Linked DNA regions of Streptomyces collinus Tu 365. Each later gene encodes a partner of the first gene's protein in a complex. Links are inferred from orthologs where the notes say so. Each region holds a gene or a part of one and is shown on either strand. Other genes may lie near its edges.

Region 1 (3,528 bases):
GATGCCCTGGGAGGTGCGCTCGACGAAGCGCGGGATGACGTAGCGGCTGTCGGGGCGGGGCCCTTCGTACAGGCCGCTGGCGGCGCCGGGGAAGTTGCTCATGGGGTGTTCACCGTCCTGGTGGCGTTCTGGGGGCTTCGGTCTCGGCGGTGCGTGATGTGGCCTGGCCGGTCAGGCACCGGTGCCGCCGCCTCCCGGGACACCCGAGGCGTACGTGATGATCTCGTCAATGAGACCGTACTCCTTGGCCTCCTCCGGGGTGAACCAGCGGTCGCGGTCCGCGTCCCGGGTGATGGTCTCGAACGTCTGGCCGGAGTGGAGCGCGGTCAGCTCGGCCATGCGCCGCTTGGTGCGCAGCAGGTACTCGGCCTGGATCTTGATGTCCGTGACCGAGCCGCCGAGGCCCGCGGAGCCCTGGTGCATCATGATGTCCGCGTGCGGCAGGGCGAAGCGCTTGCCCGCGGCGCCGCCGGTGAGCAGGAACTGGCCCATGGAGGCCGCCATGCCCATCGCGATCGTGACCACGTCGTTCGGGATGTACTGCATGGTGTCGTAGATCGCCATGCCGGCCGTCACCGAGCCGCCGGGGCTGTTGATGTAGAGGTAGATGTCCTTGCTCGGGTCGGCGGCGAGGAGCAGCAGCTGTGCGGTGATCTTGTTGGCGATGTCGTCGTCAACCTGCTGGCCGAGGAAGATGATCCGCTCGCCGAGCAGCCGGTTGTAGACCTGGTCGCCGAGGCCACCACCGATGGAAGGCTCGCCGGCGGCGGAGGGCATCAGATTCGTCACGTATCCACCTGCTCGTCTTACGACGGCGCCGGGCCGTCTCACGTCGTCCTGCCAGGGGCTTGGCTGGGGTGTCAGGAGACTCCCCTGCCCCCGTACTCAAGGACCCTAACGCTCAGGTCCCTTCGGGGAATCCCGGAGATGGGGGTGTTCGCCGGGGGCGTAGCGCTCCGCAGGGGGACGGGCGCGGTTCGTGGGGGGTGGCGGGCGTCGTCACCGGGCCGCGGGCGGGCGGTGGCCGCTCGCGCGGTTCCCCGGGCCCCTTGGGGGGCGGGGGCGGCGGGGTACGGCGACGGGCCCCGGGGAAGGTCCCCAGGGCCCGTCGTACGCGCTGTGGAGGCGCCGCGGGGCCGGTCAGGCCTCGGGGGTCTCCTCGGAGGTCTCCGACGCCTCGGCGGCCTCGGTCTCCTCCTCCTCGTCGTCGAGGTCGACGACCTCGCCGTTGGTGTCCTTCACCGTGGCGGCCTCGACCACGACGGCCAGGGCCTTGCCGCGGGCGACCTCGCCGACCAGGAGCGGGACCTGGCCGCCCTCGACGACGGCCTGGGCGAACTGGTCGGGGGACATGCCGGAGGAGGCCGCACGCCGCATGAGGTGCTCGGTGAGCTCCTCCTGGTTGACGTTGAGGTTCTCCTTCTTGACCAGCTCGTCGAGGACGAACTGGGTCTTGATGCCCTTGACCGCGGCCTCGCGGGTCTCGGTGTCGAACTCCTCGGCGGTCTTGCCCTGGATCTCCAGGTACTTGTCGAGGTCCAGACCCATCTGGCCGAGCTGGTGGTGCTCCAGGTTGTGCTTGCGGGTGTTGATCTCGTCCTCGAGCAGCTTCTCGGGGACCGGGACCTCGACCAGCTCGAGGAGCTTCTCCAGGACGCGCTCCTGCGCCTGGGTGGCCTGGTCGTACTGCTTCATGTTGGCCAGGCGCTTGCGGCTGTCGGCCTTCAGCTCGTCCAGGGTGTCGAACTCGGAGGCGAGCTGGGCGAACTCGTCGTCCAGGGAAGGCAGTTCGCGGGCGGCGACCTGGGTGACCTTGACGGTGACCTCGGCCTCCTTGCCCGCGGCGGAGCCGCCCTTGAGCTCGGAGGTGAAGGTGGCCTCGCCACCGGCCTCCAGGCCCTTCACGGCGTCGTCGATGCCGTCCAGCAGCTCGCCGGAGCCGATGGTGTAGGAGACGCCGTTGGCGATGCCGTCCTCGAGGACCTCGCCGTCGACCTTGGCCTCCAGGTCGATGGTGACCACGTCGCCGTCCTCGGCGGCGCGCTCCACCGGGGAGGTGGAGGCGAAGCGCTCGCGGAGCTGCTCGACCGACTTCTCGACGTCCTCGTCGCTGACCTCGACGGCGTCGACCTCGACCTCGATGCCGGAGTAGTCCGGGATCTCCAGGGCCGGGCGGACGTCCACCTCGGCGGTGAAGTTCAGCGTCTCGCCGTCCTTCAGGTCGGTGATGTCGACCTCGGGCTGGCCCAGCGGGCTGAGCTCGGCCTCGTTGACCGCCTCGGTGTAGAACTTCGGAAGCGCGTCGTTGACCGCCTCCTCCAGGACCGCACCGCGGCCGAACCGCTGGTCGATGACGCGGGCCGGGATCTTGCCCTTACGGAAGCCCTTCACCGTGACCTGCTGGTTGATCTTCTTGTACGCCGCGTCGAGGCTGTCCTTGAGCTCCTCGAAGGGCACCTCGACAGTGAGCCGAACCCGGGTCGGGTTCAGGGTCTCCACGGCGCTCTTCACGGTTCGGTCTCCTTGTGGCTGACTTCTGGGTTTCTGCCGGAGCCAGAATGGTCCGGCGGACTTCGCCGCCCGGAGGAGTTCGTAGGCCGAGTGGGCCGGGACACACGGGCGCGCAATTTGCATAGTAACCGCAGGCGGTCAGCGCCCCAAAAGGCGATCATCGGGATGCCGCGAGCCGGTGGTCGGGGTGGCGGGATTTGAACCCACGGCCTTCCGCTCCCAAAGCGGACGCGCTACCAAGCTGCGCCACACCCCGTCTGGTGCGACACGTAGGCTACATGGCCCGGCCGGATCCGTCGGCCGCTTTGTCCGCTGCCGCGCGCGTGGCATCGCCGCAGCGCAACACGTTGGCCTCCGCGGCGGGCGACCCGCTACGATGCTCTGCAGTGCCGCGGTCACGGACCTGCGGCGCACGCTTGCGGGCGTAGCTCAATGGTAGAGCCCTAGTCTTCCAAACTAGCTACGCGGGTTCGATTCCCGTCGCCCGCTCTGTACGGCCCAGGGGCCCGGCTCTCCGCTTCGGCGGGGCCGGGCCCCGGCTGTTTCCCGGGCGGCGCGCAGCGCCGGATTACTCCGATCGAGTGACGCGAGCGGAGCGGGCGAGGACGCGGGGGCGCAGCCGTACGAGCGGCCGCTCGTGAAGAGCCGCCCGTACGGACAGGGGTGCGGTACCGCCGGAGGCGGGCGAGGGCCGGCGGGGACCGCCGCCCCCCGGGGCGGGTCAGAAGCTGATCGAGTTGATCGTCTCGGCTATCGAGTGCACGAACCGGTTGATCGACGGCGCCATGCCGGTGGAGGCGAGGAAGAAGCCGAAGAGGACGGCGACGATGGCCGGTCCCGCCTTGATGTTCCCCCCTCGGATCAGCACTACCAGGATGATCGCCAACAGCAGCACCACGGACAGCGAAATGGCCACAACTGATCACACCCTCGGTCGGTCCCTCTCCCGGCCCGGAGGCACGCACCCGCACCTCCGCCAGAACCATCGTGCCACCAACCCGGCCTCCCTATGCGGCT
Region 2 (3,102 bases), 1.9 Mb from region 1 along the record:
CTGTCCCGCTACCGCAACATCCGGGTCGAGCCGACCGAGGAGGCCAAGGCCGCGATGTACTCGGCCGTCGGCTACGACGACATCGACTACTCGCCGTTCGGCACCGGCTCCGGCCAGGCCGTTCCGCTGGAGGACTACGACTACGGTCCGTACAACCAGTAAGCGGGCAGCTTGAACCGAAGGGCGGTCACCCCGTGGGGTGGCCGCCCTTCGGCGTTGTGGGGCCCCGCGTCCGGGCGTGGGTGGTCCGGGGCGGCGACGGGGTGCGCGGCCGTCTGAGGCTGCTCAGGGGCCCCTGGAGCGGTCGCCGGCCGGTGCGCGGAGCCTGTCCGGAGTCCGCTTCGAAGATCGCGGAGGGTAAGCCCGACCGCCCGGATGCGCACGCCGGGAGCGCCGGAAGGGCGCTGGACTCCATTTGTTTTGACCACAGCGAATGAGGTAGGTACGCTCAGACCTTGTGCCTGGGGTGTGCCCTGGCTCTCGTGCGTGCCTTCAACCGCACAGCGAGCCGTCACCGGCCACCGTAATCTGCGCCCTCTTCGCCTGGCGGCGAAGGTCTGCGGGATTCGACACACCCGACCGCGTGGGTCGGAGTAGTTCCAGGTTAGCTTTACTCGGCACACAGAAACCGGAGAAGTAGTGCCTACGATCCAGCAGCTGGTCCGCAAGGGCCGGCAGGACAAGGTCGAGAAGAACAAGACGCCCGCACTCGAGGGTTCCCCTCAGCGTCGCGGCGTCTGCACGCGCGTGTTCACGACCACCCCGAAGAAGCCGAACTCGGCCCTGCGTAAGGTCGCGCGTGTGCGTCTGACCAGCGGGATCGAGGTCACCGCTTACATTCCGGGTGAGGGACACAACCTGCAGGAGCACTCCATCGTGCTCGTGCGCGGCGGCCGTGTGAAGGACCTGCCCGGTGTTCGTTACAAGATCATCCGCGGTTCGCTCGACACCCAGGGTGTCAAGAACCGCAAGCAGGCCCGCAGCCGCTACGGCGCCAAGAAGGAGAAGTAAGAATGCCTCGTAAGGGCCCCGCCCCGAAGCGCCCGGTCATCATCGACCCGGTCTACGGTTCTCCTCTGGTGACCTCCCTCATCAACAAGGTGCTGCTGAACGGCAAGCGCTCCACCGCCGAGCGCATCGTGTACGGCGCCATGGAGGGCCTGCGCGAGAAGACCAGCAACGACCCGGTCATCACGCTGAAGCGCGCGCTGGAGAACATCAAGCCGACCCTCGAGGTCAAGTCCCGCCGTGTCGGTGGTGCGACGTACCAGGTTCCGATCGAGGTCAAGCCCGGTCGTGCCAACACGCTCGCGCTGCGCTGGCTGGTCGGTTACTCCCGCGCCCGTCGCGAGAAGACCATGACCGAGCGTCTGCTCAACGAGCTTCTCGACGCCTCCAACGGCCTCGGTGCCGCTGTGAAGAAGCGCGAGGACACGCACAAGATGGCCGAGTCCAACAAGGCCTTCGCGCACTACCGCTGGTAGTCGCTACCCACATCGAGACCGAGAGAAGACTGAAGCCTTATGGCTACCACTTCACTTGACCTGGCCAAGGTCCGCAACATTGGGATCATGGCCCACATCGACGCGGGCAAGACGACCACCACCGAGCGGATCCTGTTCTACACCGGTGTGTCTTACAAGATCGGTGAGGTCCACGACGGCGCTGCCACCATGGACTGGATGGAGCAGGAGCAGGAGCGTGGCATCACGATCACCTCTGCTGCCACCACCTGTCACTGGCCGCTCGAAGACGTCGACCACACCATCAACATCATCGACACGCCGGGCCACGTCGACTTCACCGTCGAGGTGGAGCGTTCCCTGCGCGTGCTCGACGGTGCCGTGACGGTGTTCGACGGCGTCGCCGGCGTCGAGCCCCAGTCCGAGACCGTGTGGCGTCAGGCGGACCGCTACGGCGTCCCGCGCATCTGCTTCGTCAACAAGCTCGACCGGACCGGTGCGGAGTTCCACCGCTGCGTCGACATGATCTCTGACCGCCTCGGCGCTCAGCCGATCGTGATGCAGCTCCCGATCGGTGCCGAGGCCGACTTCAAGGGCGTCGTCGACCTCGTGACGATGAAGGCCCTGGTCTGGTCCGCCGAGGCCACCAAGGGCGAGATGTACGACGTCGTCGACATCCCGGACACGCACACCGAGGCTGCCGAGGAGTACCGCGGCAAGCTGCTCGAGGCCGTGGCCGAGAACGACGAAGAGATCATGGAGCTGTACCTGGAGGGCACCGAGCCCTCCGTGGAGCAGCTGTACGCCGCGATCCGTCGCATCACCATCGCGTCCGGCAAGTCCAAGGACACCACGGTCACCCCGGTGTTCTGCGGCACCGCGTTCAAGAACAAGGGCGTCCAGCCCCTGCTCGACGCGGTCGTGCGCTACCTCCCCTCCCCCCTGGACGTCGAGGCCATCGAGGGCCACGACGTGAAGGACCCGGAGACGGTCGTCAAGCGCAAGCCGTCCGACGAGGAGCCCCTGTCGGCTCTGGCCTTCAAGATCATGAGCGACCCGCACCTGGGCAAGCTCACCTTCGTCCGGGTCTACTCGGGCCGCCTGGAGTCCGGCACCTCGGTGCTGAACTCCGTCAAGGGCAAGAAGGAGCGCATCGGCAAGATCTACCGCATGCACGCGAACAAGCGTGAGGAGATCGACTCGGTGGGCGCCGGCGACATCATCGCCGTCATGGGTCTGAAGCAGACCACGACCGGTGAGACGCTGTGTGACGACAAGGCCCCGGTCATCCTGGAGTCCATGGACTTCCCGGCGCCGGTCATCCAGGTCGCCATCGAGCCCAAGTCCAAGGGCGACCAGGAGAAGCTGGGCGTCGCGATCCAGCGCCTGGCCGAGGAGGACCCGTCCTTCCAGGTCCACTCGGACGAGGAGACCGGCCAGACCATCATCGGTGGCATGGGCGAGCTGCACCTCGAGGTGCTGGTCGACCGTATGCGCCGTGAGTTCAAGGTCGAGGCCAACGTCGGCAAGCCGCAGGTCGCGTACCGCGAGACGATCCGCAAGGCCGTCGAGCGCGTCGACTACACGCACAAGAAGCAGACTGGTGGTACCGGCCAGTTCGCCAAGGTGCAGATCGCGA

Evidence for each region. The genes of interacting proteins can lie anywhere in the genome.
Region 2: the proteins of tig (region 1) and rpsG are in contact, whole or in part, in a crystal structure (PDB 3GTY), measured with the Thermotoga maritima proteins. The link is inferred for Streptomyces collinus Tu 365 from one-to-one orthologs. Residues at the interface, in WP_004081061.1 of Thermotoga maritima: Glu122, Val124, Val129, Leu130, Tyr133, Glu188, Gly259, Ile262, Tyr263, Glu266, Ser270, Glu273, Gln274, Glu277, Arg308, Gln311, Ile312, Ser315, Tyr316, Glu325, Arg329, Arg336, Leu363, Phe366, Trp367, Arg373, Leu377, Arg381, Leu384, Glu387; in WP_004081843.1 of Thermotoga maritima: Lys34, Lys52, Lys55, Glu59, Arg62, Gln63, Glu66, Asn67, Lys69, Val71, Arg95, Ala109, Lys110, Lys111, Gly112, Arg113, Pro114, Glu117, Glu121, Ile124, Ala125, Tyr127, Asn128, Asn129, Thr130, Gly131, Lys135, Asp139, Arg142, Met143.

The regions. Positions count from the first base shown.
Region 1 is NC_021985.1:3,203,298-3,206,825, forward strand. What follows is about bases 327-3,146. They hold tig (trigger factor), read right to left. Parts: upstream 2,512-3,146; coding sequence 1,141-2,511; downstream 327-1,140. Other genes in these bases: B446_RS13840 (ATP-dependent Clp protease proteolytic subunit), read right to left, coding at 327-777. Outside these bases: B446_RS13835 (ATP-dependent Clp protease proteolytic subunit), read right to left, coding at 1-102; more of B446_RS13840, read right to left, coding at 172-326; B446_RS13860 (hypothetical protein), read right to left, coding at 3,233-3,427. UniProt on the Bacillus subtilis protein: Involved in protein export. Acts as a chaperone by maintaining the newly synthesized protein in an open conformation. Functions as a peptidyl-prolyl cis-trans isomerase.
Region 2 is NC_021985.1:5,068,944-5,072,045, forward strand. The notes cover bases 1-2,748. They hold rpsG (30S ribosomal protein S7), read left to right. Parts: upstream 1-1,013; coding sequence 1,014-1,484; downstream 1,485-2,748. Other genes in these bases: B446_RS22105 (DNA-directed RNA polymerase subunit beta'), read left to right, coding at 1-162; rpsL (30S ribosomal protein S12), read left to right, coding at 640-1,011; fusA (elongation factor G), read left to right, coding at 1,524-2,748. Also shown: more of fusA, read left to right, coding at 2,749-3,102.